Linked DNA regions of Aureispira sp. CCB-E. The protein of the gene in region 1 interacts with the protein of each later gene in a pairwise test. Links are inferred from orthologs where the notes say so. Each region holds a gene or a part of one and is shown on either strand. Other genes may lie near its edges. The genes, in order: QP953_RS07950 and recJ.

What was found.
Region 2: the proteins of QP953_RS07950 (region 1) and recJ interact in binary tests that used the Escherichia coli proteins (3 or more experiments, as listed by UniProt). The link is inferred for Aureispira sp. CCB-E from one-to-one orthologs.

Annotation. Positions count from the first base shown.
Region 1 is NZ_CP133671.1:2,088,039-2,103,883, forward strand. What follows is about bases 12,782-15,825. They hold QP953_RS07950 (DNA topoisomerase 3), read left to right. Parts: upstream 12,782-13,166; coding sequence 13,167-15,485; downstream 15,486-15,825. Other genes in these bases: QP953_RS07945 (PIN-like domain-containing protein), read left to right, coding at 12,782-13,042. Outside these bases: cytochrome c biogenesis protein CcsA, read left to right, coding at 1-2,677; QP953_RS07915 (metallophosphoesterase), read left to right, coding at 2,710-3,213; QP953_RS07920 (flagellar motor protein MotB), read left to right, coding at 3,720-4,619; QP953_RS07925 (OmpA family protein), read left to right, coding at 5,097-6,005; QP953_RS07930 (hypothetical protein), read left to right, coding at 6,243-7,844; QP953_RS07935 (MarC family protein), read right to left, coding at 7,919-8,500; QP953_RS07940 (PAS domain S-box protein), read left to right, coding at 9,496-11,685; more of QP953_RS07945, read left to right, coding at 11,765-12,781.
Region 2 is NZ_CP133671.1:1,012,500-1,028,198, reverse strand. The notes cover bases 7,760-10,657. They hold recJ (single-stranded-DNA-specific exonuclease RecJ), read left to right. Parts: upstream 7,760-8,305; coding sequence 8,306-10,009; downstream 10,010-10,657. Other genes in these bases: QP953_RS03865 (ABC transporter ATP-binding protein), read right to left, coding at 10,087-10,657; QP953_RS03875 (endonuclease), read right to left, coding at 7,760-8,042. Outside these bases: odhB (2-oxoglutarate dehydrogenase complex dihydrolipoyllysine-residue succinyltransferase), read left to right, coding at 1-780; QP953_RS03910 (DUF2147 domain-containing protein), read right to left, coding at 1,009-1,506; QP953_RS03905 (UDP-3-O-(3-hydroxymyristoyl)glucosamine N-acyltransferase), read right to left, coding at 1,864-2,841; fabG (3-oxoacyl-[acyl-carrier-protein] reductase), read left to right, coding at 3,237-3,977; QP953_RS03895 (low molecular weight protein-tyrosine-phosphatase), read right to left, coding at 4,060-4,521; QP953_RS03890 (hypothetical protein), read right to left, coding at 4,623-5,150; QP953_RS03885 (alpha/beta hydrolase), read right to left, coding at 5,153-5,917; QP953_RS03880 (DUF2306 domain-containing protein), read right to left, coding at 6,002-6,724; more of QP953_RS03875, read right to left, coding at 6,858-7,759; more of QP953_RS03865, read right to left, coding at 10,658-10,974; QP953_RS03860 (leucine-rich repeat domain-containing protein), read right to left, coding at 11,062-12,726; QP953_RS03855 (universal stress protein), read left to right, coding at 12,868-13,683; QP953_RS03850 (YiaA/YiaB family inner membrane protein), read left to right, coding at 14,393-14,677; QP953_RS03845 (pseudouridine-5'-phosphate glycosidase), read right to left, coding at 14,725-15,645. UniProt on the Escherichia coli protein: Single-stranded-DNA-specific exonuclease.

The DNA.
Region 1 (15,845 bases):
AATTGGTCGTGCAGCATTTATAACACATGGTATTTCTATTATTAGCGTGATTGTTCTCATCTTTTTTATGATGATTAACAAGTATTATGAATACGATTATGTGTGGAGTCATGTCTCCGATACATTGCCGTTTCGATATACGTTTGCTGCTTTTTGGGAAGGACAAGAAGGAAGTTTTTTGTTGTGGTTGTTTTGGCACTCTATATTGGGATTTGTATTAATAAAAACAGCCAAAGAATGGGAACAACCTGTTATGGCTGTCTTGTCGTTTGCACAAATTTTCTTTGTATTTTTTATTTTAGGACTCTATTTCTATGGCGGAGATCCAGAAAGTACAAGCTATGCGTTTTTGGGCAACTTATACGGTCGCAGCGGTTTTGTATGGCTTGTATTAACAACCCTATTTAGTGTTTTGATATTTAGAGGTCCCAAGCATTTGCAAGGTGTTTTTAAGATAGCAGCATTATTACCAACATTGGTTTTGTTGAGTTTAGTTTTAATGGGCTGTTATCATTTGGGCGAGATTCGTATAGGAGGAAGCCCATTTATGTTGTTGAGAGATGTTCATTTTGCTCCAATTTTTAATACAGCTAATTATCTAGAATCTATAGAAGGAACTGGTTTGAATCCATTGTTACAAAACTATTGGATGACCATACATCCGCCTACCTTGTTTTTGGGCTTTGCCACTACTATTGTGCCTTGTGCTTATGCAATTGCAGGCTTATGGAAAGGAGATCATAAAAGTTGGATGGCGCCCGCTTTGAAGTGGGCTTTGTTTAGTGGAGCGGTTTTAGGAACAGGAATTTTTATGGGAGGTGTTTGGGCGTACGAAGCGTTGAGTTTTGGCGGTTATTGGGCTTGGGATCCTGTAGAAAATGCCTCTTTGGTGCCTTGGATTACTTTAGTAGCAGGTATTCATACCACCTTAGTTGCTAGAGCAACAGGCTATTCGACAAAGAGCACATACTTTTTCTATCTAAGCACATTCTTTCTAATTGTTTATTCTACGTTCCTAACTCGTAGTGGAATTTTAGGCGAAACATCGGTTCATGCCTTTACCGAAATGGGCTTAGAGTGGCAAATGATTATTTTTATGGGGGCTCTGGCATTTTTTGGAACAGGATTTTATGCTTATCGTCGAAAAGAAATTCCTGCCCCTAAAAAGGAAGAAAGTGCTTATTCTCGTGAATTTTGGATGTTTGTTGGCGCTTTGGTCTTGCTATTTTCTTCGGGATTGATTACGGTAACAACGTCAATTCCTGTTATCAATGCTCTTGTTGTCATTGAACCTTTTGATACTCTAGTAGATTGGGGAGTAAGCTTGTTGAGTTCGGTGGAAGGTGTTGTTGTTTTAGATAGTTTTTATAACTTCTTTGTAACATTAGACGGTGGAAATATTGCTCCTCCAGAAGATGTGGTCGCGCATCATAATAATTTCCAATTGTGGATAGGAATATTGGTGGCATTACTTTCTGGTGTCGTTCAATTTTTGGCTTACCGAAAAGAAACGATGACAGGACAGTATGGAGAGCGATTTAGCTTATATATATTAGGTGCTACACTCGGTAGTATTGCGTTAACGGTTCCAATTATGTGGGCAAGTGGCATTGTAGCATGGCAATATTGGTTATTGGTTGGTTGTGGTATTTTTGCTGTGATAACCAACACTAGTTATTTGTTGGGGGTGTTGAAAGGCAACATGAAACTGGCGGGATCTGCTTTATCTCATGTAGGTTTTGGATTAATGTTAGTAGGAGTTGTCTTTTCAGGGGCTTTAAAACATGCACTTGCTGATCCTTTTGCTTCTCAAGAGCTGGACGGCTTGCTAGGGGATTTGAACAAACAAACGAATAAAAATATTTTGGTTCCTTATGGACAAACAGTGCAGTTGACCAATGGCTTTTCGGTTAGTTATACTAAAAATTGGACAGAAGGAAATGCGCAATATTTTGAACTCAATTTCTTGAAAAAGGATGTAGATGGAAATATTGTGGATAGGTTTATTACGACACCGAATGTCTTGCACGATACTTTGCCCAATCGAAGCTTGAAATTCCGAGCGGCTAATCCTAATACCAAACATTATATTCACCAAGATGTGTTTACATTAGCTGTACCACATTGGGCATTTGTAGATCCTGAAGCAGAGGCTAAAGCAGATACCACCTCTTGGCAACCTAAATATATTGCAGTGGGGGATACTTTTTATACCAACCGCTACTATGTTATCTACAGATCAAACGATACAGAAACATACGACCATCCAGATTATAAATACGAAGCAGGAGATATTCCTGTCACCGCTATTTTGGACATTCATGATATTAATACCAAAGAAGTCCATGAAGCAAGAGCGTTGTATTACATTCGTGGACGCCAGCAATTTAACTTGCCAACCAAACTAGATCGTTTAGGTTTAGAATTTAAATTGACCAATATATTGCCAGAAGAAGGCAAAGTATTGTTGCAAGTAAAAGATAAGACGCCAAAACGAGAATATGTTGTTGTGCAAGCCTTGATTTTCCCTGGCATACAGTTGGTATGGGTTGGTTGCATTATGATGATGTTTGGGCTATTGTTCAGTGGTTTGCAACGAATTAAGATGAAAGGAACCAAAAGACAAGCAAATGCTACAGATATAGAGCCTTTGGTAGAATTGAAGCAAGAGGCTTAGTTGATTTGTATGATTAGAAAAAATAGAATTGAATGAAAATAGGCTTAATGTCTGATACGCATAGTCACATTGACGAAGATGTATTTAAATTCTTCAAAGATTGTGACCAAATATGGCATGCAGGTGATATTGGAAATGTAGAAACTGCTGATCGTTTGGAAGCCTTCAAGCCTTTTAGAGCTGTTTATGGGAATATTGACGGGCATGAATTGAGGGCACGTTATCCTAAGGAATTGCATTTTGAGTGTGGAGGTATAACTGTTTGGATGACGCATATAGGTGGCTATCCCGGCAAATATCCCAAATATATTCATGGTCGTCTAAAATGGTATCGCCCTACACTGTTTATTTGTGGGCACTCTCATATTTTGAAAGTAATGCGTGATAAAGAATTGGGAACATTACACATGAACCCTGGTGCTTGTGGCGTTTATGGATTTCACCGAGTAAAAACATTATTGCGTTTTTCAATTATCAACCAACAAATCAAAAATCTAGAAGCCATAGAATTGGGTTTGCGTGGTGCCATTAAGTGATTTTTTTCATTTGTACATAGAAAAATAAGTAATAGGAGTTTTGAGAAAAAAAGTATTTTTCATAAACAAAAACTCCTCTTTCCTGTTGTTATAGATGAGCAGGCAATAGAATAATACCCAATTAACAATTAATATAAATTACTGTCGCCTGTCGTCAAATATTCTAAATTAGGTCTTTGCCACTTGGTGGTTATAGCTTAATAAGACCTTAACCTTTTGTAAATGAAGATGCAATCCACCTTTGAGGATTGTCAGAAATTTTAGCTAAAAATTTTTGGTGTATGTGGCTTTGTGCAAAGTGCAATACACAACAAAAGGGAAAAAAGAATAAATACATATTTAAAATCTAATCCTATTGCTTGGGTAGAGTGTGTAGGAATTTAATCGTAGTATTTGTTTTGTTAGACAAATGATTACAGTCAATCTGTATGTCTTTTTGTCTGGTATTAATAATTACATGTATTAATTGGTTTTAATTTTTTTTCACTTTTAAAACAAACGGAAACATGAATTTTAAGTATTTAATAGTCTTTTTGGCACTAGGGTTCGGTTTGACTTCTTGTGTAGGTAAGAAAAAATATACAAGCTTACAAACTACTTTAGAAGCTTCTAATAAAGATGTAGATCGCTTAACAAAAGAGTTGAGCAAAATGATGAGAAATCTGGATGAGTGTAAAGCAATGGCATCGGCAGATGCTCAGGAGTTAATGTTGCGCCAAGAACAAATTAAAGATTTGAGAAATCAAATTGCAGATTTGAAAAAACAAAGACAACAACAATATAGCACTGTTGGCGATTTGACTGTCTTGTCAAAGTCGGCTAATGAAAATATGAAAGAAACATTGCGCCAATTAGAAGAAAAAGATGAATACATCAAATATATACAAGCTGCTAGGACCAAAGCAGACTCTTTAAATTTAGCATTGGCTGTTAACTTGAAAAGTGTATTGAAAGATGGTATTGAAGATGAGGATATTGATGTTCAGGTTGACAAAACAGTTGTATTTGTCAATTTATCAGATAAAATGTTGTACAACTCAGGAAGTTATGAATTGACGGATAGAGCTTCAACGGTATTAGGAAAAATTGCTAAAATTGTTAAAGCAAAACCTAATTTTGAAGTAATGGTTGAAGGGTATACGGACAATGTGCCAATGAATGGAAAGTGTGTGACAGACAATTGGGATTTGAGTGTCAAACGTTCAACTTCTGTTGTTAGAGCGTTACAAGAAGAACATAATGTAGATCCCAATCGTTTGATTGCCGCAGGTAGAGGAGAGTACAATGCTTTAGTTTCGAACGATACATCAGAAGGTAGAGCAACCAACAGACGTACGAGAATTATAATTCTACCTAAGTTGGACCAATTTTATGAATTATTGAACCCAAAGGAAATGCCTAACTAATAAGTTTTTTTTAGCATGATTATTCCTTGTTAGAGGGTATATAGGCTTGATGAGAAGTCACGCCATAAAAAAGAGAAGGTTACTTGAAGTTTTGTAGAAACTTTGAGTGACCTTTTTTGTTGTAATAAGGGATTTAAAAACATTTTGCTGTTATAGAAAGATCGTTCTAAATTTAGCATTATCTGTAGAAATCTAACTACATTTGTTATATAGTAGGCTCAAAAGAGCATACCTAGAACCTTGATAGCTTTTTTGTTATATCATTACTTTGTGGAAACCACGTAGCACCTTGAATCAGTGTAGTAATACCATCAAGTATTGTGCACAGAGTACCTATTTTACTTATAAAATAGGTAAGACGATAAGTTTTATGACTTTGGAGTATTGTATGAACTTACTGCCTTTATCTGTGGTTTTAGTAGACAAAATGGCTGTTGAAATGTATTCATATTACCTTATTACTAAACAAATTTAGACATGAACATTAAGTATTTAGTTTTATTTTTAGCTATCGTTGTAGGATTGAGTTCCTGTGTAGGCAAGAAAAAATATACCAGCTTACAGAATACCTTGGAAGCATCTAATAAAGATGTGAATCGCTTGACAAAGGAAATGAGTAAGTTGATGAAAGATTTAGAATCTTGTAATGCAAAATTGACGGCTGCAAAAGTAGATGCCAAAGAGTTGAATTTGCGCCAAGAACAAATCGAAGATCTAAAAGGACAAATTGAGGATTTGAAGAAACAACGTGATCAGCAGTACAATACCGTTGGCGATTTGACTGTCTTGTCAAAGTCGGCTAACGAAAATATGAAAGAGACGTTGAGTCAATTGGAGAAAAAAGATAAGTACATCAAGTATGTACAAGCTGCTCGTACCAAGGCAGATTCTATGAATTTGGTATTGGCTGTTAATTTAAAAAGTGTTTTGAGAGAAGGGATTGAAGACCAAGATATTGAGGTTAAAGTTGACAAAACAGTAGTTTTTATTAATTTGTCAGATAAGATGTTATACAACTCAGGAAGTTACAAACTGACTCCCAAAGCATCGGAAGTATTGGGCAAAATTGCTAAAATAGTAGAGTCTAAACCTAACTTTGAGGTAATGGTAGAAGGATATACGGATAACGATCCTATTAGCAAGGAATGTATAGAAGATAATTGGGATTTGAGTGTTAAACGTTCTACTTCTGTAGTAAGAGAACTGCAAATGAAGTACAACATCAATCCTGATCGTTTGATTGCCGCAGGTAGAGGGGAGCACAATACTTTAGTTCCTAATGATAGTCCTGAAAACAAAGCAATCAACAGACGTACAAGAATTATAATTCTTCCTAAATTGGATCAATTTTATGATTTGTTGAGTCCGAGTAGTATGCCTAAATAAGATAATTTTTATATAAAAGGGTTGCTTGAGTCTTTGCGAATGATTCAAGCAACTTTTTTATTTAGGGAATAAATAAATTGGGCGGATAATGGTTTGTAAGTGACAATAGCAAGACTATGGAAGAGAGTATCTTAATTAAGTGATTATTGATGTAGTTTTGATTCGTAGCAGCGCAGTTAACTATTGTTTGATGTATCAAAAGGTTTAAATAATAAATGGTTTATGAAACTGAACAGGATGAATTGGGAGAGGTGCCCTCTTATTTGGATGATTATAGTGGGAACAGTAGCAACTGCTTGCTGTCAAAAAATAAAATGGAGTGCGAATTATGAAATGAGCTCTATTTTTAATAAAAATGAAATTATTCAGGTTACTAGAGATGGTTTTTATGTTCTAGAACAGTATAAGGATGCCAATTATTATTACCAAAGAAAAGTAAGTTTTTACGATTGGAATTTTAATAAAAAAGAAGGTGCTAATACCATTGATTTCTCTTATCATGGTACAAAAGGAAGCCCTCCGCAAGGAATTTCGATAAAAGAAAAACCATATGTCTGGGGTGTTGTGAATGATGAAAATAAGCCAATGAAGTATCTGTGGTTGAATGGTATTGATACAGGAACATTGGATTTAAACAAAGCCACGTATTTTATAGATTCAGTAGGTTACGAGGAACTGATCAATCCTAAAGAACCATTTCGTTCCTGTCGCTCATTGGATCAATCAAAAATTCTCTTTTATGGAGAACAACCACATAGGAAAAGAGCAACTGCAAATCTTGGAGCTTTGTTGGTAGACGTAGAAATGAAACAGGTGTGGAAGAAGGAAATATCTTTACCGCAAAAGGCGGGAATATTTACGACCGATGATGTTGTGGATGCTGTTGTAAGTGATGCAGGTGATGCTTATTTGTTGTGTAAATTATACAAAGGAAAAGACAAGAAGGAGGAAAAAAAGATTGGAACTCGATTTGTGTACAGTGTAGTATATATGGGCAAGCAAGGAAGTCCTAACGCGATAGATACGTTAAAGGTATTGTCCCCTAAAGATAGTGCTATTGTGGTATCGGCTAAATTATCTGTCGATCCATCTACAGGAAAAGTTATTTGTATAGGAACTTATAAATTGCCAAGAAAAAAAGCAGGTCTATTTAGTTTAAACTTAAATTCTAATTTCTCTGAACAGCCTGTTGTGATTGATTATCCTAGTGAAATTCTTGAAATGGAGGCAAAAATTCCTAGAAAAATAAAGAAGAGAAAGCATCTGAGCCTCAAAAACTATAAAATAAAGTCTGTCTTTGAACAAAGTAAAGCGGGGCGAATTCTGGTTGCAGAGCAACATTATGTAAATGCTTATTGGGACAAATCAGAGGGACGACAAGAATTGCATGAGCTTAATAATTTGTTGATAGCCAAAGTCATTGGTGATCAGGTAGAATGGGCGACAGTACTACCAAAACGCCAAAAAGCAGGTGGAGAAGGATATACCAATGTTCCAGAAAAACTATACTCATTTTATGCTTGTGAGCGGGGAGGGTACTTGCACTTGTTGTACAATGAGTTGAAAGAAAACTTGGATGTTATTGATGAATTTCAATTAAAAAAGGGGTATTATAACAAGCCTAAAAACTGCCATTTGGTACATTGTAAGATAAATTTGAAGACAGGAACATTGGAATCAAAAAAATCGATCTTGGGGCTAAAAGAGGATGGGATTGCCATTTATCCCAAGGCAACAAAGTTATTAGAAGATGGCAATTTATTATTATTAGGAGAAAAACCAGCATATAATTTGAAAGAACCTGCTTACATTCGATTTGGTCATTGGACTTGGGAGTAACGTTGGTAGAAAAAAACTGAATGCCCAATACTTGTTGAGCATTGGGCATTCAATTAGCAACTTGCGTTCATGGATTAAATACCTGTAAACAAGTTCTCTCTAAAAATTTTAACAGAGATTGCCAACAAAATAATTCCAAAAACTTTTCGCAGAATAGCCTCTCCACCTCGACCAATCTTTCGCTCAATCCAGTTAGAAAGTTTTAAGACAATAAATACTAAAATAAGGTTTAAAATAATTCCAACAAAGATATTAGAAGTATCATAAGCGGCTTTTAATGTCAAAATGGTGGTCATGGTACCAGCTCCCGCAATTAATGGAAAGGCAATAGGAACGACCGATGCAGAGCGTGCTAAAGTTTCGTCTTCTTTGAAAATAGAAATGCCGAGAACCATTTCTAAACCTAGTAAAAAGATGACAATTGCACCTGCTACAGCAAACGATTGAACATCTAAGTGGAATAAACCAAGAATAGATTCACCAAGAAATAAGAATAGAATCATCAAGATGCCTGCAACAATTGTTGCTTTTCCAGATTGAATATGCCCTCCAGCCTTTTTTTTAAGATCTATAATGATTGGAATAGAACCAAAAATATCAATCACTGAGAACAGAATTAAGGAAACAGATACAATTTGGTTTAAGCTGAAATCCATGCTTTTTTTTATTTTGTAAAATGGTTTAAAAAGTGTATTATTAACGAATAGTATAACGAAAAGATGATAGATCACCTTTAACATTAAGAATTAGTATTAAGTGCCTGATTTAAACAAATAATAATCTGTTGACAGCTAAATTTTGCGATGAACTACTTTAAAAGCTTCTTGATAGCTCGCTATTACTTTGCTTTTGTCTTGTTAGTACTAAAATTTATGGCAAGATTACTTACTATTTATTCTAGATATTCCTTCTAAATAACGCAATGTATAGAGTAGTCTGCTAATTATCTTATTCCTTGTTCTATTACAAAAAACATAAAAAACTCGTAAGGCATTAATGTTATCTCAATAGGAGCAAGGTCAATCTCTAATATGGTTTAACGTTAGTACTAAGCATATGGTTTTAGCGAACTATTACACATTGACTTTAATTACTAGCGTGTATAAACTTATATTACTGCGTTGAAACCACATAGTAGCAGCGAACCGAGCATAGCGAGCTCACGACAGTAAGGAGTAACAAACCCAGCTTGCGCTCTCATGAACGTAGCGAATAATAATCAACGAAGTTTAAACTTATAGTCAAAGTACAAAGGTATGTATTTATAAATCGATTGAAGAAGGTCTATAACCCTTTTTCTAAAAAGTTGTTTTAAAATGGGGATGGTATTGAAAATAATAGCCTGTTAATTGTTTATGGTATGACTTTACGATAGCCTGCTATGTTTATGAACAGTACCTTTGTGTTATTGGTTCAAGCTAATTTGGCAAGCGTATGAACAAAAAGATAAAAAGTAGCCCCCACTTTAATTCCATACTCTAAGGAATATATGGAAGCGTTGAATGGTATTGTGTAGCAGGAAAAAACTCAATCAATAGATGATAATTGGTAATAAGTAGCTCACTTTATTGTATGGTTTAATTTCGTGAATTACTTAACTATCTCGAATAGTGACTAAAATAAGATACTAGACAATTCTAAATAATTAAGAATGAAACTCCCTTTAAAAATTTTATGGGTCAAGGAAGCGGATTCTACTACAGCAAAGGGGATGGCATTGCTGGAAAGTGAATACAACGTAATCTCAACTTTCGCCAAGACAGTATCAACTTTTAAGGATGCTGTAGAGAATGAAAAGTTTGATGTTGTAATCGTTCAGTTACCATTGTCTGAGTGTTATGCGTCTGTTATTGGGGAGGTTTTAAAAAGGCAATTGACAGGGATACCTTGTCTTGTTGTTGGTGCAATTACAAAGCAAGCTAAATTGGAGTGGATAAAGGCAGGAGCCCGTGATTGCATCCTTGCGGATGAATTAGAATTATTGCCCATCTTAGTAGAACGGCAAATGATCCTAGCTGCTCAACACGCAGCCACTAAGCTAGAATTAGAGCGAAAAGAAATAGAATACGCTGCGTTGTTTTACAACAGCCCAGAAGCAATTTTAATTCACGATTTTAAAGCTATAAAGCAAGTCAATTCTGCTTTTTTATTTCAGTTAGGGTATTGGGATGAAGATGAGTTAATCGGAAAGGAACCTTTGGTAACATTAATTCATCCCAAAGATATTACGTTGTTAAATTTAACAGAAGGAGAGCGAACTTCTGAGTCGGTTGTCATTATTCCAGATATTCGAGTATTAAAAAAAGATGGAACCTACCTAAAATGTGATTTTAGGATTGTATCTATGTATTGGGAGGGAACTTGGTATTCTCAAATTATATTACAACAATTAGTTAATAAAAAAAGCATTCAAGCTTACTTGGCTGCTAAAGAACAAAGTGAAATGTTCTTGCGACATGCCGAACAGGTTCCAGGTGTGATTTATCAGTTTCAACTATTTCCAGATGGCACGTATTGTTTTCCTTTTGTGAGTAGTAGTGTGTACAAAACACATGGTATTACTGCTCAAGAATTGATGGAAGATGGAACGAAATATTTTGAACACATGCCCGAAGAAGACATTGAATTGTTTCGAGAAGAAGGGGTTCGGTCACGCGAAACGTTGAAAAATTGGAACTTAGATTATCGGTTGATTATACCAGGCAAAGGCGTGCGATGGATGCGAGGAACTTCTACCCCTGTTCAAATGCCAGATGGATCTACATTGTGGTATGGTTATGTTGCTGATATTACAAAAGATAAAGTTGCTAGTGCTGCTTTAAAGGACAAGGAAGAACAGGTGCGTACCATCTTTAAATATGCACCCGATGCTATTGTTATTTTAAAAATAGATGGAACCATCGTAGAGTGGAATCCCAAAGCAGTTGATATCTTTGGATGGACAAAAGAAGAAGCCATAGGGCAATTGCTGTATAAATTGATTGGTCCAGAAAGGAATTATTCGAAATATAAGGCATTTGTGAATAGTTATAAAAGAAACGGCAGTGGAATTACTTTAAATCAAGCCTTGGAGGTTTGTGCTGTTCATAAAAATGGAAAAGAATTTTCTATTACAATGGCATTGTCGGAAATGACCTTAAAAGGGGCTCAATATTTTATTGGTTTTATTAGTGACATTACAAAACGCAAAAATGCTGCTGAAAGACTCAAAGAATCTTTACTAGAAAAAGAGGTGTTGCTAAAAGAAATTCACCATCGAGTCAAAAATAATATGCAAGTTATCACTAGCTTGTTGAGTTTGCAGTCAAGTTTTATCGAGAATGAAGCTGTCAAGGAGATTTTTAGGAACAGTCAATACCGAATTAATGCTATGGGAATGGTTCATGAAATGTTGTATCAATCCGATGATATTTCTAAGATTAATTATGGTTCTTATTTGAAACGATTGGTAGAAGGGTTAATTTTGGCAATGAAAGGAACTGAAAGCCCTATTGGACTCGAACTGGAAACACCTAATATTTCTTTAAATGTAGATACTGCGATTCCTTTAGGTTTGATAGTGAATGAATTAGTTACAAATGCTTTAAAATATGCTTTTCCAAACGAACAAAAAGGAAGTATTTGCGTAAAACTAAGCTGCTTAGAGTATCCAAATTTTAGATTAGAAATTGGTGATGATGGAATTGGTTGTTTTAGTAAAGATATTTTAGAAACAACAAAATCTTTAGGGCTTATGTTGGTAAGAAGATTAGCCATTCAGTTAAGAGGATCCATTCGACATTTAAAAACCGAAAAAGGAACGCATTACGAATTATTGTTTCAGGAAGTTTTTCAGGTTTAATGCTTTTCCTTTGCCCAACTAAGCCGTTATTACTCAAAAATAACCAGTTGTGATTCTTGAGCGCATGTTAAAAAATAAAATGGAGAAGAAGATTGGAAATGAGTTTAGTTATGGAACTCAATTAAACAAAGAAGATAAAATAGTCCAAGAGAAAGCTATTGACTTATATCGGACACATTTTGAGAAGGCACAACAATTAAAAAAGGAGTTTGCAGTTTTTTTGGATACCAACGTCTTGTTAGGTTATTATCAAATGCCTCTAGCTGCTCGAAAGGCATTGTACGCCTTTTTAGAAGACCATCAAGGACAAATTTACATCCCCAACCAAGTTGCGCGAGAACACAAAAAGCACCTCAAAAAAGTGCGTCAAAACTATAGTCGACAACTCTACTTAAATCAACCGAGCAAGCATCAACAAAAGGTTGAACAACAATTAAGAGATTATTTGGAGGAGAATGAAGATGTATTAGAAGCTTATCCTGAGTTTAAGAAGGATTTGGAGAGGGCTTATGCAAATAGTAGTAATATATTGAATCTACTGAACGTATTCTCCAAAGAACGTACGGCACGTTGCAAAAAACAATTACGTCGGTACGATTTAGAAAATTTGCTACCAAAATTCAACCATTTAGAGCCTCTACAAAAACAAGAGTTTAAGTTTCTGAAAGCTGAATTTGACGTTTTAAAGCAAGTAATTGATCAAGTTGATCAAAAGAATTTTGAGCACAAAGTGGATGCTTATTTATATCAAAATCCTAATAAAGTCTTTCCAGGAATAGGAGATCTTATTCAAAAACCTGAATCCCCTTATGGTGATTATTGTATTTATCATGAAATGCTAAAATGGACGGCAATCAACCAACCTCAATTGCCAATTATATTCTTGACCAATGATGTTACTAAACGAGATTGGGTAGACTGGGACAAGCGGGCTTACATTCATTACTTAGAGAACTTTTACCACAATACAGGCAATGTCTTCTACGTATTGCATGCCGAGGCTATTTTTTCTAGTGTATTAGAAATGCCATGCGAACATTTGGTTACACCCAACGAAATATGGGAGGATGTAGAGGCAGATGTGTTGGCAACCGACACCAACTGGCTAACAGTAACGCAATTGCAGGGATTATTGGAAGAGTTGTATCCTAATAGAAAAAAAGTAGATGAACCTTTAGCATTTTGGGAGACCTTGATAGAGGACTTGGCAGAGGAGTATAGTTTAGAAACTTATTGGGAATTAAAAATAGAGTTATTAGAACATTATCATCTATTGATTGATTTAGAGTTGTCTAGGTATCGGATTTATAACCAATTGGAAGCTTTGGAAATGACATTGGATTTGATTTATGAATAGTAGTAGTTTTTTGTAATTTTGACCACTTGAAGAAGTATTAGAAGTAGGTAGTTTTGTTAAGAATAGTTTGTTGAAAGGACACCATAGAAGCCGAGCTAACTACTAATAAATAGAAAATTAATAAATGAAAGTTTGTATTGCTGAAAAACCGAGTGTTGCTAGAGAGATCGCAGCTATTATAGGTGCTAAAGATAAAAAAGAGGGCTATTATGAAGGAAATGGATATGCAGTAACTTGGACCTTTGGGCATTTTTGTACGCTGTATGCGCCAGATGATTATGATGCTAAATGGAAACAGTGGAACTTGGAAAACCTTCCAATGTTGCCTGAACGATTTGAAACTCGATTAATGGACAATGGAGGGGTACAAAAGCAATTTAAGATTATCAAAGACTTATTTAAAAAAGCTTCTGTGGTAATTAATTGTGGTGATGCTGGACAAGAAGGGGAGTTGATTCAACGTTGGGTTATCAAAGAAGCCCAATACCAAGGCAAGGTGCTCCGTTTATGGATTTCTTCCTTAACCCCAGAGGCAATTAGAGATGGCTTTAAAGACCTAAAAGATGCATCCAATTATGATAATTTATATTATGCGGGCAGTTCACGTGCAATAGGAGATTGGCTGTTGGGTATGAATGCGACGCGTTTGTTTACACTGCGTTATGGTGGGTACAAACAAGTCTTGTCGATTGGACGAGTACAGACACCAACACTGGCTATGCTGGTTAAACGGCATTTAGAAATCCAAAATTTTAAGCCTGAGCCTTACTGGGAATTGCAAACGCTATATAGAGAAACAACATTTAGCTGTACAGAGGGAAAGTTCTTTAAAAAAGAAGATGGAGAAGCTTTGTTTAAAAAGGTGGAAGGGAAACCTTTTGAGGTCACCAAAGTGACCAAGAAAAATGGAAAAGAGTTACCCCCAAAACTGTTTGATTTAACCAGCTTACAGGTTTATTGTAATAATAAATTTGGATTTTCGGCTGACCATACACTCAAAATTGTACAAAAACTTTATGAACAGAAGTTGGTGACCTACCCAAGGGTTGATACAACTTTTCTGCCGAATGATGTTTATCCTAAAGTTGCAGGTATTTTGCAGAAGTTAAGTCATTATAACACTTATACTCAACCATTGCTAGGGAAAAAAATTCGTAAATCAAAAAAAGTGTTCAATGACAATAAAGTGACCGATCATCATGCTATTATTCCAACAGGTTATCAAAAAGGTTTGGGGCAGGGAGAACAGCAAGTTTATGATATTATTACTCGTCATTTTATTGCAGCATTCTACCCAGATTGTTTGGTAGCCAATACTACTGTTTTGGGAGAAGTAGAACAAGTGAAGTTTAAAGCTACTGGAAAAGAAATCTTAGAAGAAGGGTGGCGAGTTGTTTTAAAGGCTGTACGAAGTAAAAAGAAATCGGATGAGGATAAAACTTTGCCTACTTTTGTAAAAGGAGAGACAGGACCTCATGTGCCTTCTTTTGTTGAGAAGCAAACACAACCCCCTAAAATGTATACGGAAGCAAGCCTGTTGCGTGCGATGGAAACAGCAGGCAAGCAAGTGGACGATGATAAACTTCGAGAAGTACTAAAGGCAAATGGGATTGGTCGTCCTTCGACAAGGGCAGCAATTATAGAGACCTTATTCAAGCGAAAATACATTCAACGCAAAAAAAAATTGTTGGTTCCTACAGAAGTTGGATTGCAATTGATTGAAATTATCCAAAATGAATTGCTTAAATCAGCAGAATTGACAGGACAATGGGAAAAGCAATTGAAAGAAATTGAGGATGGTGAATATAATGCAGCGAAGTTTATTTATGACATGAAGCGTATGGTGCATCAATTGGTAGCCGAAGTGAAGGCTGCTCGCTACGTTCGTCGTTTATCGGCGCCTTCCAAAACTAGCAAAGTAAGCGTACCCAAGCCTACATCTACCACTAAAAAAGCTACTAAATCGGTAGGCATTTTAGAACAAACTTGTCCTAAATGCAAAAAGGGAACTTTGCTGAAAGGAAAAACGAGTTATGGTTGTAGTGACTGGAAAGCGGGTTGTACCTTTCGACTTCCTTTTGAGTTCTTAAAAAAGAAGTTATCAGAAAAACAACTGGTTCGCTTAGTTTCAAAAGGTTCAACTGTCAAATTGAAAGGTTTTAAGAAGGATACAGAGAAAGTTGATGGGGTGCTTGTTTTTGATGATAATTTCAATTTGAAGTTGGAAGCAGCTGTTCCAAAACCTAACAAAAATACTTCTCAATCTGATGCAATTCTATGTCCAAAGTGCGGAAAAGGAACGGTTTTAAAGGGACAAAAAGCTTATGGTTGTAGTGACTGGAAAGCTGGTTGTGACTTTCGTTTCGAGTTTGAGGAAATTCGAAAGCAGGCAGCAGGTAGGAAGATGACCAAGGAATTGGTGTTGGAAATATTAAAAGGGTAAACAATTACTTGAAAGGACAACTTAAAATAAGTTGCTTGTGCTGTATCAATTGTTTTATCAAAGTATTATTGCTGATTAAACTTTTTATAAAAAAAACATAAAAAATATTTTTTTAATAAGGCTTTGATAGTCAGTTGTTATGATGGTTTACTTGGAAAGGGGTATTAAAAAAAATTAAAAAAATATTGAAAAATAAGCTCAAAAGTTTGCAGAATTAAAAAAGTGCCGTATATTTGCAATCGCTTCTACGAAGGAGCACAACACCAAAAAGCCCTGATGGCGGAACTGGTAGACGCGCTGGATTCAAAATCCAGTTCCCGCAAGGGAGTGGGGGTTCGATTCCCCCTCGGGGCACTCAAG
Region 2 (15,699 bases), 1.1 Mb from region 1 along the record:
AACAATAAGTCGAATGCTCCTGCTAAGAAAGAAGAAAAGGCAGCAACAACACCTACACAAAATGCAGCGTTTAGCCGTGCACAGCGTACCGAAAAAATGAGTCGTATGCGCCGTACAATCGCCAAACGTTTGGTGTCTGCCAAAAACAATACAGCGATGCTAACAACCTTTAACGAGGTTGATCTAACTGAAATCATGGCACTGCGCAAAAAATATCAAGACAAATTTGTAGAACGCTATGGTATCAAATTAGGTTTTATGTCTTTGTTTGCCAAAGCTTGTGCTAAGGTTTTGATGGAAATGCCTGACGTTAATGCTCAAATTGATGCAGATGGTAAATCTATTATTTATCATGACTTTGTTGATATTTCTATTGCTATCTCTACACCAACAGGTTTGGTCGTTCCTCCTGTTAAAAATGTAGAGTCGTTGAATTTTGCAGAAATTGAGGGCGCAATCAAAGGATTGGCTAAAAAAGCTCGTGAAGGTAATTTAACCCTTCAAGAAATGCAAGGTGGTACCTTTACCATTACCAATGGTGGCGTATTTGGTTCCATGATGAGTACACCAATTATCAATGAACCTCAGTCTGCTATTTTGGGTATGCATACTATCCAACAACGTCCAATGGCTATTGATGGGGAGGTAAAAATTCGCCCTATGATGTATTTAGCCTTGTCTTACGATCATAGAATTATTGATGGCAGTACTTCTGTTACGTTCTTAGTAAAAGTAAAACAACTGTTAGAAGATCCAATTACGTTGTTCTTGGATTTATAATCGTTTAGAAAAAATAAAAGATACTTATTTTTTAAAAGCTGCTTGTTGTTTCGTTCTACAAGCAGCTTTTTTTATTTGTCAAAATGGTTCTTAACGTACTCTTAGTTGGTCTCTTTCAAGTTGGCTAGGTTAGCAATAAAAGTAAATAACAATAGGTCTCTTATTTAAACTAAAAATGGAGTCCTACAAAAGTAGAACTCCATCCTTATTCTTTCAATCTGATTGAATTTATTTTACACGATGCCAAGTTTGCGTGCGGTAGAAAAAGCCAACCCAACCACGTACAGATAATTTGTCTCCAGAACTATCTGAATCATCCATCCACATCGTACAGGTATATACTTTTCCTTTTTTAGGATCCATGATGCTTCCTCCTTTCCACTTATCGGATGCTTCTTCCATGTCCCAAATAATTTCCAAACCATACAAAGGTTTTCCTTGACCACGATCAGCAGGACATTTGGTACATTTGATATCTTCAAAGCTTTTTTCCCCACTATCCTTGAGAGTTTGCTCATCCAATAATTTAACTATTTTGGCGTAATATTTACTTCCTTTTTTATAGATTTCTACATGAGATTTCGTTCTCCCTGTTTCATCATCTATTGTTTTCCAAGTACCGATACAATTTTTGCCATTGATAGAGGTTTGAGCCGAAATAGACGTAGACATAAACATTAAACAGCCAACAGCCACTATACTAAAAAGGTGCGCAATACGTTTCATTTAAATTGATTTTTTTAGTAATTAATTAATCGAAGGATTCAAGAATAAATAGGATAATTCAAAATCTTTGCCAGTTTTTATATAGTTCGTATTACCATATACCAAAAATTGAGGGCAAAGAACCTCCCTATACCTTATAAAGTTATAAATTATTCTCCATATAGAGAATAACATTTGTCAGACAATTCCAATATAAGAAAGTTTGTCCCTATTGAATAACACTTCGAGTCTATTTCCATTAAATAAGAACCCTATCAGCTCTGTAAAGTAATTATCTAATGATTTTTAAGTGAGCCTTTTATCTGTTTTGTTTATTTTCTTCTCGTTCTGATAACGCTGCTACTGCGTAATTTACTCTTACTCCTTTTTCTTATTTTTAAATAACGCTTCGTATATTTCATTCACCTTCTTAGCTATTTCAGGCAACTGACGCAAAGCAATTATTTCTCTAAATTTGGTGCGAGACTCTCCTGCGGGAATACCAATATACTCTTTGTTGCTTCCACCTGGAATAGATTTTGACACTCCTGTTTTGGCTAGGATCGTTGCTCCTTCACCAACTACTAAGGACTTAGAAATACCCACTTGACCATAAATAGTAACATGATCTTGGATAATAGTTTTGCCTGCAATTCCAACTTGGGCAGCTAGCAAGCAATGCTTACCAATACGGACACCATGTCCTACATGTACTAAATTGTCAATTTTTGTTCCTTCTCCAATCACTGTATCTCCAGAAACACCTTTGTCAATCGTACACCCTGCACCAATTTCAACATTATCTTCGATAATAACTCGACCAATGGAATGCCAGCGATTATAAGATTTGTCCTTTTGTCTATTCATGTAGAAGGCATCGTTTCCAATAGATGCGTTGGCATGTACAATTACATTATTACCGATCTTAGTATTGTCTAAAAGTACTGTGTTGGCTCGAATTAAGCAATTGTCTCCAATCGTCACATGGTTTCCGACAACAACACCAGGCTCCAAAATAGTATTTTCTCCTATAATAGCCGTTGGGCTAATAAATTGGGAAACAGGCACAAAAGGACTAAAGTGTAGGGCGAGTTGATTATAAGCTTCAAATGGCTTTTCAACAATCAACAAGGCTTTGCCTTCTGGGCACTCTAATTCTTTGTCTATAATAATAGCTGTTGCAGCAGAGTAAATTGCTTGATTATAATACTTCTCATTATCTACAAACATCAAGCTTCCTTTCTCTACCTTATGAATTTCACTCAAAAAAGTAACTTTGATCTTAGGATCTCCGATAACTTTAGCATCTATCAATTCTGCTATATCCGAAATAGATATTGGCATTTTAAATTTCATAACTTCTGATTTTGTGTAAAGATAACAAAACTAGTGGTTCTCTAAGCAATCGTTCGTCTAAATATTTGGCAAATTAGAAGACATTCTCCCCCCATTTTGAGCTTTTATATGATTAGCAAGACCTTAGAAATATGAGCAAATTGATTCAAACCTTTTAAGCATTTGTTAAGAGAGTTCAGCTTTTTTAACTAATATTGCGCTTGTAAAACAATCTACAAGGTAAAGTTGAGATTTTTTTTATATGCGTATGAGGGTTTCAGCCTAAATTAGAATCATACATATAGAAAACCTATGCATCGTACAATTTTGATGCATCCATACCAATACATATTAACACCTTTGTAGGCATCTATTTCTGTCCTACATTTTTTTTAAAATCAATCTTTTTCAAGTTTATGAAACTTTTGGAAAACAAAATAGCCCTCATCACTGGTGGCTCAAGAGGAATTGGCGCAACAATGGTCAAAAAATTTGCAGAACAAGGCGCACACGTAGCTTTTACGTACCGTTCCTCTTCTGAACAAGCCAATCAATTAGTTGAAGAAGCTTCCACATATGGTACGACTATCAAAGCTTTTGCTTCAGATGCTAGTTCTTTTGAGCAAACACAAGGATTGATTGCTGATGTGATAAAAGAATTTGGGACTATTGATATCCTAGTCAATAACGCTGGTGTCACTCGTGACAATTTATTAATGCGTATGACAGAGGATAACTGGGATGACGTTATGAACAACAATCTAAAGTCTATTTATAATTTCACGAAGTGTATCATGCGTCCTATGCTAAAAGCTCGTGGTGGCTCTATCATTAACATATCTTCTATTGTAGGACTAAAGGGGAATGCTGGACAAGCTAACTATGCTGCTTCAAAGGCTGGTATGATAGGTTTTACTAAATCGATTGCCCAAGAAGTAGGCTCTAGAAATATACGATGCAATGCCATTGCTCCTGGGTTTATCGCAACTGATATGACAGATGAGCTAGATGAGAAAGTAAAGGATCATATGATTCAAACAACATCTCTCAAACGTCTTGGAACAACAGAGGAAATTGCCAATGTAGCGATCTTCCTCGCTTCTGATATGTCTAGTTATATTACAGGAGAAACAATTAATACTAGTGGTGGGATGTAACATCGCCTCAGCTATATTTTATGTTGCCAATTGGGAAGACAGCACTTATTAAGTTTAATCTTCCCAATTGGCATTTTTATATTTAGGCTTCTTTTTGGTAACGTTTGACAACTTCAGAACAGGCTTCTTCCAACATTAGGTAAACCTTTTTGAAGCCACTGTCCTCCCAATATGGATCAGGAACGGCTACGTTTCTCTCTGGTAACACCATATTCATAATCAAACTTACTTTTGATTTTTGAATGGTTGTTTGACATAGGTTCATCACATCGTTGTAATTACTACTATCCATGACATAAATTATATCAAAATTCTCCAAGTCTTGAACTGTCAACTTCCTTGATCTTTGATCGGAAATATCCAAACCATGTTCTGCTGCAATTGCAATAGAACGAGCATCGGGCAATTCTCCATTATGATACCCACTTGTTCCTGCCGAGTCTACTTCCCAGTTCAATCCTTCTGCTTCAATCTTCTGCTTTAAAATCCCCTCGGCTAATGGAGAACGGCATATATTTCCTAAGCATACCATTAAAAATTTCATCTATTCTTGTTTTTCTTGTTAAAGAAATAATCTACAAGGCACTTTCAGTGAGATTCGTAGAAGTTTATATTCTAAGCGGCGTACACTATATTACGATCGTATCAACGAGTTGTGTTATTACACAAATAAAACCCCAAACCTATTTTAATGGGCAAATCAACGGTCTGCGTAATCTGTCCATAGTTTTGATAAGTAGGACAATTGGTGTATCGAATTCCCAAGGCTACTGTAGCAAAAAAAGCTTTCTTTGAATGCCATTCTATTTCAGGAATGCATTCTACCCCAAAAACTAGTAGACTTTTTTGATAAAACAATGCCCAGCCAATTTGAGCTTGAATACTTGTCGAAGCTCGCCACGCCCCTTTAGTCCAAAAAGGCAGATTATAGCCTAAATTAAGCCCTATTTGATTTCCCCAATTAATCATTCTATACTCAAGCCCAGTTAAGACTCTCCCCTTCCATACATTATGTTGATAAGCCAATTCTAGACCACCTCCATTATAATAATATTCTCCTCCAACATTGCTTGCAATTCCCAAAAAAGAAAGGGATTTTAAGGACAGCTGTTGAGCTTTGGAGGTAGGGTGCCATAGAAAAAAAAACAGTCCTACTATAACTATATATCGCATGATTACCAATTATTTGCATTTAAAAAAGCTCTTATATACTCTAAGACTTCTTCTTGCTGTTCTTTAGAGCTTATTCTTGCTATCCCGTCTTTATCTTGTTTTCCATAACTTCCAAATTGAGCATGATTACCGCCATCTATTTGATGGTAAATCGTTTGCCCTCTAGTTGAATTTAAAGGCATATCTACCAAACGTTCTATTATATTCCCCGATGGCAATAAATATTCATTCTCTTGAATTGTCTTAGGAGTTGCCAAACCATCGTGTTCTCCAAAAAGTGACAAGACAGCCCCATTCCAATCTGACAAGCTCGCACTTTTGCTAGGATAGGACGCCATTAATACCAGTCCAACATATTCTGAAGGATTATTATTAATATCTATACAAGCAACGGCACCTCCTAGAGAATGTCCGCTCAAAATCCATTGTTCTACGCTAGGAAATACGTTTTTGCAAGCTGCTGCCTTATTTCCATTTAGAATAGCCAAATTTGCAGATGTTTTAACAATAATAATTGGATAACCATCTAGCACCAAATCTTGAAACGTGTTTCTGTAAGCATGAGGATCTACCAATCCTCCTGGATAAAAGAGCACTCCTGTCTTAGATAGAGTTGCATTGGTAGGATATAAACTAATATAATTTGGCGTTTCCTTAATCTGAACACCATCGATTGACACTACTGCTTCAGGCAAATAACTACAAGCTGTTATACTTAGTATTAACAGCACCATCAAACAGTATAAACTAGAACTAGGCTTTTTCATTATTTTATTAATAAGCTACTAAGTAGTCCTTCAGAAAAATTCTATCAATACAACTATGTTGCTATATAACAAGGAAAAACCAGACTAGTTGCGAGAAGCTCTAAAATAATATTTTACAAGCCCTATCCAAATCAAAAATTCTGCGATAACTAGATTCACGACCCAACTTAGCCACGCTACGAGGATATAAAAATCAGGATAACAGAGTAAACTATATGTACTATTTGGGCAAATAATGCCATTCCTCAATTTCCAGTCTGAAACCAAATAAGTTGCAGCTCTTAATGAGATGGCTGAAAGTGTCATCGCATAACTCCGAATCATATATCGTCCGTGAGCTTCTAAGGCTCCTCTTCGTATTGTTTGATAAGCTCTAAAAGTAAGCCACCACCATATGATCGCTTGTAGCACAAATGCGCAACGTGCCCAAAAACCACCATTACCATAAAAAGCCATTACAAAGCCAGATGGTCCAGCAACAAACAATATCAAAAATACGTAGAGTTTTCCTATCAACCGATGCCATTTCGGATATTGAAACATTAATTTTTTTGAAAACTGGGTTAGCCCTGCTGCAATAACCAAAACGGCACTGGTAATATGAATATAAAATGCCGCTAACCAATGCCATTCGTCTACAACCCATTGCTTGGAAGCCAAAAAATCAATGTCTGTTGGAAAAGGTGGTACAATATAAGGAAATGCAATCGAAGCCATCTTGTAAGTCGATAGCCCTATAATTATTAGAAAGACAACTCCCAGAAGAAAGTTTATCCAGTAATTAGCAGGTGTATTTTTATTTATCATGGTTAGGGCGATTGGTCATTAATATACATAGTTATTTGCTCCCTCTCGTTGTGAGCAGTTTCTTTGAGCTACCAATACAAGCTTACTTAACGATCAGTTAGTCGCTACACTGCTACTGCATGGCTGTTGACAATTACTCCTCTACATCCTCTTCTTCTACTGCCTCATCTTCTTCTAATCCAGTTGTATACATTAAATCTATATAGATTGGCAAATGGTCGCTAAAACCACCTATAAAACGAGGACCAGCGTATGTTCTAAAAGGCTGCAAACCTAAATATTTAATATCTTCTTCTAACAAGAACCGAGCAGCAAAAATATGAGCACCACCATCTGATGCCCTCAAAAATCCTCTTCTTTTTTCGTTCAACAAAGGTTCAGACACGATGATGTGGTCCAATGTTCCCCAATGTCCTTGGTATTTGTGAGAGCCCAATTGCCAGTTTTTGCCCAAGCCCTCCATATAATTGAACAAATCGCCCTTTTGAACGGCTTCTTTATCCCCTTTTGCTTTTAAAACTTCTATCAAGCTTTTATTATTCGCATGGTCATTCATATCCCCCATTACCACAACCTTGACATTAGGGTTTGTTTCGTACAAAGCATCTATTTTTTGACGAACCAAAGACGCTACATAAACCCTTTTAGGCTCGCTTTTGGCTTGTCCTCCCCATCTCGATGGCCAGTGATTGACAAACACACTCAAGGTATCTCTGCCTAAGACTTGTCCACGCACGTGCAATACATCCCTTGTTTTTAGATTTTTATCAAAAGGAAAATCGACTCGAATAGCCTCATGATCAAGGTACTTAAATTTGCTTGGGCGGTAAATAAAACCAACATCAATGCCTCTTCGGTCTGGCGATTCTTCGTGAACAATTTCGTAGCCAAACTTTTTGAGAGGCGTTTTATTAATCAAATCCTCTAATACCTTTTTGTGTTCTAATTCACAAAATCCCACCACTGCTGGTGGTTCCCAACCTCCAACTGCCATCATCACCTTATAAATATTATTCAATTTTTGTTGATAGCGATTGTAAGTCCACCTTTTAAGACCACCTTTGGTAAAGTCATCGTCTCTTTTGGTACTATCGTCTTCTGGAAAAAATAAATTCTCTGCATTATAGAAAACGACTCGAATCCCATTGTTATTTCGAGGAGCGCCATCATGATCTTTCAAACCTAGTGTCAAGTTTGCTTCTGCATTTTCCAATCGTTTTTGGCGTTGTTCAGGGCTTGCTTGAACTGCTGCTGTGTCTTCTTGCCCCCAAACATTATTCCCTAGCAAAAGAATAAAAATAAATACTATGATGCGCATTGAGTTATTTTTTATGGTTCTTTATTGTAAATTTGAAGTTACACTTCATGCCACCAACTAAGGACTTTCTCTCAAATATTTTAGTTCCTTTTGGCAACAATCTTATCATGAGATCCGTAAGCTATCAACGGTTAGTCTTTTTTGTCGATTGGCTTTTTTATTTTTTCAATACAAAATAATCGATTCTTAGGACTTCAACTACTTTCTAAGGATTAAATTCTAGTTAACAATCTCCTAATTATACCAAGAACACCTCAAGAACTATGCAAAAACGCTGGGAATTTACAGAATATGATGTTACCGAAGCTACAGAACTACACCAGCAATTAAAAATTCACCCTATCTTTTGTCAATTACTAGTCCAAAGAGGCATCAACAATTTTGATGCCGCCAAGAAATTCTTTCGCCCTCAATTGAGTCATTTACACGATCCTTTTTTAATGAAGGGAATGGAAGACGCAATCCAACGAATAGGACAAGCCATTATCAAAAAAGAACCCATTCTAATTTATGGCGACTACGATGTAGATGGAACTAGTTCCGTTGCTCTGCTGTATCGTTTTTTTTCTAAATATCACCCACACCTACACCGATACCTACCAGACCGTTACAAAGAAGGCTACGGCATTTCTATCAAAGGGATCGAATACGCTGCCACACATCAATGTACCTTGATTATCGCTTTAGATTGTGGTATCAAAGCCCATGAAGCCATTCAGTTTGCCAATCAAAAACAAATTGATGTGATTGTTTGTGATCATCATTTGCCTAGCGAAGAATTGCCTCAGGCCTATGCCATTCTCAATCCCAAACAAAAGGACTGCCCGTATCCGTACAAAGAATTGAGTGGTTGTGCCATTGGCTTCAAATTAATTGAAGGGTTTGCACAGCTTTACAATATATCATTTGAGCAAGAAGTAAAGCCTATTCTTGACTTGGTAGCGATCAGCCTAGCCTGTGATTTTGTACCATTAACAGGAGAAAATAGAGTATTAAGTTTTTATGGATTGCAGCAGCTAAACGAAAATCCTAGATTGGGTTTAAAAACATTAATGGATTTATTAGGTAAAACCAATACTTATTCTGTTAGAGATGTTGTTTTTGGATTGGGTCCTTTACTCAATGCAGCAGGTCGGTTAGTGCATGCTAGCAAAGCTGTCGATTTATTGATTGCACAAGAGGAAGAATCAGCAAAAAAACTAGCTAAAGAATTGCTAGCGATCAACCAAGAACGTAGGGATATTGAATGGAATATGGTGGTAGAAGCCAAGCAAACTGTACAAGATGACATTATTTTTGCAGAGAAAAAAGCAATTGTTTTATTCAAAGAAAACTGGCACAAAGGCGTTGTTGGGATTGTTGCTTCCAAAATGGTAGATCAGTTTCACAAACCAACGATTGTTTTCACCGCCTCCAACGGTCGCATTGTTGGTTCTGCCCGTTCTATACAAGGATTTGACATTTATCAAGCTATTGCTCAATGCGAAGATTTATTGGTCAACTATGGTGGTCATCAATATGCTGCGGGACTTAGTTTAAAACCCTCTAACTTAGAAGAGTTCACGCAACGTTTTCAACGGATTGTTGCTCAAAATATCCATCCCTTACAAGAACAAGCTACTCAATACATTGATGCTACCTTGTCCTTCTCTGCTATTAATGATAAATTTTGGCAACTACTGCAACAATTTGCTCCTTTTGGTCCGCAAAATATGCGTCCTGTATTTTCTTCGAAACATCTCAAAGATACAGGTTATTCCAAATTATTAAAAAACCGTCATCTCAAATTAGTTGTTCAAGAAGAAAAAGGAACAACAATGGAAGGAATTGCCTTTGGTTTGGGAGAATATATTCACGACCTTCAAGCCAAAAAACCATTTGAAATGTGTTATGTTATTGAGGAAAATAGCTTTAAAGGGAAATCCAAATTGCAACTGAATGTCAAAGATTTGCGTTTTAGATCCTAATATAATGTATTTATTGCCCTTTAATCAGCTAGCCATCAAAAACTATAAAGAGTTAACACAATGCTCCTAATGTAACGTTAAGAAGTACGTTCCAAAAACTCTGCTTCTAAGCTTTTTTTGCGTACATGTAGATGACTTAACACAACTCCTTTGTTAAACAGAGCCGTATTGAGATCTGTTGCTGTTGTCTCTGAAGACATTTTCAACGCTAAGATAGGACCGTCTTCTTTTATATCTGTTACAAAGTTAAACTCTGACAGCGTGTTTTTTAGTTGTTCCAAATCAGGGGCACTTACTTCAATAATCGGTTCGCCTCCCAAAATCTCTGACACACTCCCCGCAGCGATAAGGTCGCCATATTTTAGGATAGCAACATGATTACAAACTTTTTCTACTTCATCAATAATATGACTTGCCAATAAAATGGTCTTGCCCCTTGTTCCTATTTCAATCAACAAGTTACGTACTTCGACAATTCCTTGTGGATCTAAGCCATTCGTTGGCTCATCAAAAATTAAGACCTCTGGATCGCCAATTAGTGCCCCAGCAATGGCCAAACGCTGTTTCATTCCCAAAGAATAAGCCGTAAATGGAGAATCGACACGTCCTTGTAGTCCCACCAATTCTATTAAAGCAGGAATTTGCTTTGGATCAGCATGTTTGATGTGCGCTACAATTTCTAAATTTTTCTGCGCATTCATATAAGGATAAAAATTAGGCGTTTCTAATATAGCGCCTATCCGCTGACGAGTTTTGGCAGAAGGTGCTTCATCAAACCAAGTATATTGACCGTTTGTAGGATGAATAATTCCTAGCACCATTCCCAATGTTGTTGTTTTTCCACTACCATTAGGACCTAAAATTCCATAAATGTTGCCTTTTTCTATGGTAAGGTTTAAGTTATCAACAGCACGTAGGGTTTTGTTGTAAATTTTAGTCAGTCCGTTGGTTTGTAAAACACTCATTATTTCTAATTTTTACTGTTTTTTATCTGTAGTAGTTAGAGCATCATTATAATAATCCATACCACGCAATAGTGCTACTTTGTATGTTTATTTTGACAGAAATATTCTATAATCTGATATTAATTCGAATAAATCTCTTGGCACAAAGGAAATTGGATTGTCACGCAAGTCTATTTCCTCTAAGTTAGGCAATTGCAACAATAAATCAACGTCAGGAAATTGCCGAAAGTTGCAAGATCGTAAATTAAGTCGACGAATGGTCTTAAAATAACGAATAGATTTAGGCAGTCGATTTAATTTCGGCAAGATACTCAATGTAATCGTATCTTCTTTTAAAAATTGCTCCAACCATTTTTTTTCATCTTCTTCGTTACTATATTCTAAAATATAAGTATAAGCCACTCCATACTGCTGAAACAAACGATGCGCTATCTTCAAACCATCCCACGCCTCTGTTTGATTGGTAATATTTTTGATCCCTTGAAAAATAACATGCTCTGTTTTACTGGGTGTATAAAACTGAAATGAAGCACTAGGCAGCGTCAGCTGTTCAAAATTAGGAATTCTACGATAAAAAGCCTCTTTAATAGCATTTCTGAGGCGACTATTGCCCGCATCAACAGCAGTATAAGCCATTAATAAATCGGTCAGCATATTGTCTAACAAAGCGTTGTCTTTAGATAATTGGAGTGCCAAAGCAATATTCTCATTTTGATTGCTCTGCAATAATTCCAGTAATTTTTGACGATGTTCTGCCAACCAATCGGCAGGCTGCTTCGGAGATAAAAAGGCTAATGCTTCTTTTTCTGATACAAAAAATAAATCGTCGTGCAAGAGTTCTAAGAGTTGTTTGGTGATCGTCCTTCCTAAGACCACATGTGTTGTCGTAGGTGCTATTTGATTGAACAAGATGTTTGGATTATCTAAACTCTCTATATCCATCCATTCTGTTGTTCCTAAAATGCTAATGTTACTTTCTTCTTTTAATGGTTTGGAATACGTTGTAGTGATGTATGTTCTTACGACTTGAGAAAAGGTAACGTAATTGACTAATAATAGAGGGAGTACATCTGCCCGACTTTGCAAACAAGTTTCTGTAAACAATATTTCAAAAGCAGCTTTTTTAGTTTTCAAGGTTGCTTTTTGCTTCGTTAGATGCCTCAATACTTTAAAAAATAAATCTAAGCGACGGGTGGGTAGTTTTAAGCGGAACTCCAAATCCAATTGCTTCACTTTTTGTAGTTGTTCCATTTCTAACAATACTTCGGGGAAAGTCTCAAAACGATTATTGGTACAACTCAAATTTTTTAGTTTTTTGAGCTTAGCGAATGTAGAGGGCAGTTTTTCTAAAGGATTGAAGCCCAACTCTAACTGTTCTAAGTTTTGTAATTGCTCTATTTCTATTGGCAATGTTTGTAAGCCATTGCCTTTTAAATTAAGTGTTTTAAGTTGGGGCAACTGAGTCAAAACGATTGGAAATGAGTTGAGTTGATTATTGGCAAGATTGAGTGTTTCTAAATTTTGTAATGCTTTAAAGTTGGAAGGCAACTGTTGTAACTTGTTGTGCGATAGATCTAAATGCCGCAATTTGTTAAATTGAGTGATACACTCGCCTAAATCTTCTATCTTGTTATAACTTAAATCCAAGTTACAAACCCAAGCTGCGTTTTCCTGGATATAGTCAGGAATTTTATCTACATTTTGATTAGAATGAACAAATAAAATGTCTTTGTTAGAATACTCGTCTGCCATAATGTGTACAAGATTGGAAATAGCGGATGCTGATGATTAAAAATACCTATTTTTATGAGAATAATCATTTTTATTCGTCTACATTTATTTTATATTTGCTTAAACAACTTCCACATATCCAATCTTTAAAAATTCTATTTTATGAAAAAAATTCTTGTCCCCACTGACTTTTCTGAAAATGCAGACAAAGCATTAGACTTTGCCTTGGCTCTAGCAAACAAATTCAATGCAAAATTGCGTCTGGTACATACTTACAACACAAGTGCCCCTGCTGGTCATTTGGGCAGCATTAATCGTGTCGTCAAGGAGGACAGAGAAAAAGAAATGGCAGCTTTTGTTAAAGCAACCCAAGAAAGTATTTCTTTTGATTTGGATATAAAAGGACGTTGTAAAAAAGGGTATCCAGTAGAAATGATTGAAAGCGAAGCGGAAAGAATTGATGCCGACTTAATTATTATGGGTACCTTAGGTGCATCAAACCTTAGCAAACAGGTCATGGGAAGTACAGCGAGTAAGCTAATCAAACATACCCAATTCCCTGTTTTGGCAATTCCTAGAGATACGCACTATTCTGATATTAAGAATATTGTTGTTGCTGTTGATGCCTTGACTATGTCTGTCCTAAATACGTTGAATCCAATGATTGACATTGCTCAAAAATCTAACCTCAATATAGAGTTGGTGCATGTGTCTAATCAACAAATTCATACTGACATTGATCCAACCATCAAAGAATATTTAAATGGCTTGGCTGTTCCTTTTAATTACACAAAAATTCAATCTGACCAAATTTTGGAAAGTATTCTCACATTTGCACATGAAAAAGGAAATAGTGTCCTGTGCTTAGTCTCTAGACAGCGTGGCTGGTTTGAGAACTTGTTCCATAGTAGCGTCAGTCAACAAGTTGCTTTGAAGTCTGATTTGCCTTTGTTGATTTTGCAAGATCAGAATGCTTAGATAGCAATTTTCAACTCTAATAATAACTCTACAAATGGTGATTTTCGTCTATGAAAATCGCCATTTTTTTATAGTAACGTCATTAGCTTAAATTATATTTTGTACTAGATTTGACAGTTATTCTCGGTTTGTAAAAAGTTTAATATGATAGCTAAAAATGCTGTTTTTTTGTTCTTTTACTGCGTGAGCCTTCGGGTTTTCTATTTTTTATAATGCCAGAGGTCCTTCGGGTTGCTTCCCTTCGGTCGCAACTATAAAAAATCACGAAAACTTAGCCATATGTCATAACAACGGCAAAGCCCTCATGCAATAATTTTCCATAACACCCAACAAGCAAATAAATTGTAAACAAATGATAGTTAGCCTATTATTAATTTCATCACAAAAAACATATTAAAAAATAAACAAACCGAGAATTGCTGTAGATTTGATGAATCTAAATTCAAAAGATTGACAAAATGCTGAGTAATAGTGCGGAATTCTTACTTAACACTTTGATTGTTTATATGTTAAGAAATGCTAAAGTTTTGACACCTAGGAACAAATTGGGCTCTTTCTGTAGTTTGTATAGTGGTTTAGAAAACGAGCATAGGCTCTAATCTTGACTCTATGGTTAAATACAAATTTATATTGTTCATTTACAATAACTAACACCCCACACACTAGAGTCGTGTATCACAAACGTTGGTTATACAAAACAACTCAAATTATGTCAACCAAGTATCAAAATTCAAATACACAAGCATTCTCAACCTTAGCCTGGATTTCTTTTGGCGTTTCTTTCATTGGAATGGTCATTGGGCTAATTTATCTACAAATGGATATCTATCAAAAAGCCTTTATTGGAATGACCTATCTATTCAGTATTTCATCTTGTTTTGTATTGGCAAAAGTGGTTAGAGACAAGCAAGAGAGTGAAGATTATGTCAAAAAAATAGAAAATGCTAAGACCGAGCAGATGCTCAGCAAATACATTGGCACAGAAGAAAGTTAAATCAAAATATCATTTTCAGACGCTCCTAAACTTTGCTCTTAGGGGCGTCATTTTTTTTTATGACATAAAGCCACAGCTATCTGAGCTGCCAACTGAGCATTGTTATAAACCAACTCTATATTCGACGCTAAACTTCTCCCTTCGGTCAATGCTTTCACCTTTGCTAGTAGAAATGGGGTATTCTCTTTTCCTTTAATTCCCAACTGCTTGGCTTCTTCTATTGCTAATTCAATATTTTGCATCATATAATCGTAGTCTAGCTCTTTTTCTTTGGGAATAGGATTGGCAATAACGACACCTCCATCTAGCCCCATGCGCCACTTTGTTTCTAAAAAATCAGCTATAGTAGTCGGGTGATCCAGTTGATAGTCCACAGCAAAGCCACTTTTTTGAGTATAAAAAGCAGGCAATTCTTGGGTTCGATACCCCACAACAGGCACTCCATGCGTCTCCAAATATTCTAACGTCAATCCTAAATCCAAAATAGCCTTGATTCCAGCGCAAACTACTGCTACATTTGTTTTTGCTAGTTCTTGCAAATCAGCAGAAACATCAAAAGAAGTGGCGGCACCACGATGCACACCTCCTATACCACCAGTGGCAAAAACCTCAATACCAGCCATTTTTGCCGCTATCATCGTCGACGCAACTGTTGTTGCTCCATCTATTCCTTGAGAGATCAAATAAGGAATATCTCTTCGACTAGCCTTAACAACAGCTTGCCCTTTTTGTCCCAAATATTCAATTTCGGATTTTGTCAACCCTACTTTGAACATGCCATCCATAATGGCAACGGTAGCAGGAACAGCTCCATTCTTTCGAACCAAACGCTCTACTTCCATAGCCGTTTCTAGGTTCTGAGGAAAAGGCATTCCATGCGAAATAATGGTAGACTCTAATGCTACTACAGGTTGATTTTTTTGAATAGCATTGCTTACTTCTTCATTAATTTCTAAATACGGTTTCATTGATAAGAAATTGTAAAAAATTCTATAGAATAAACTGTCGTAACAATCAAATAG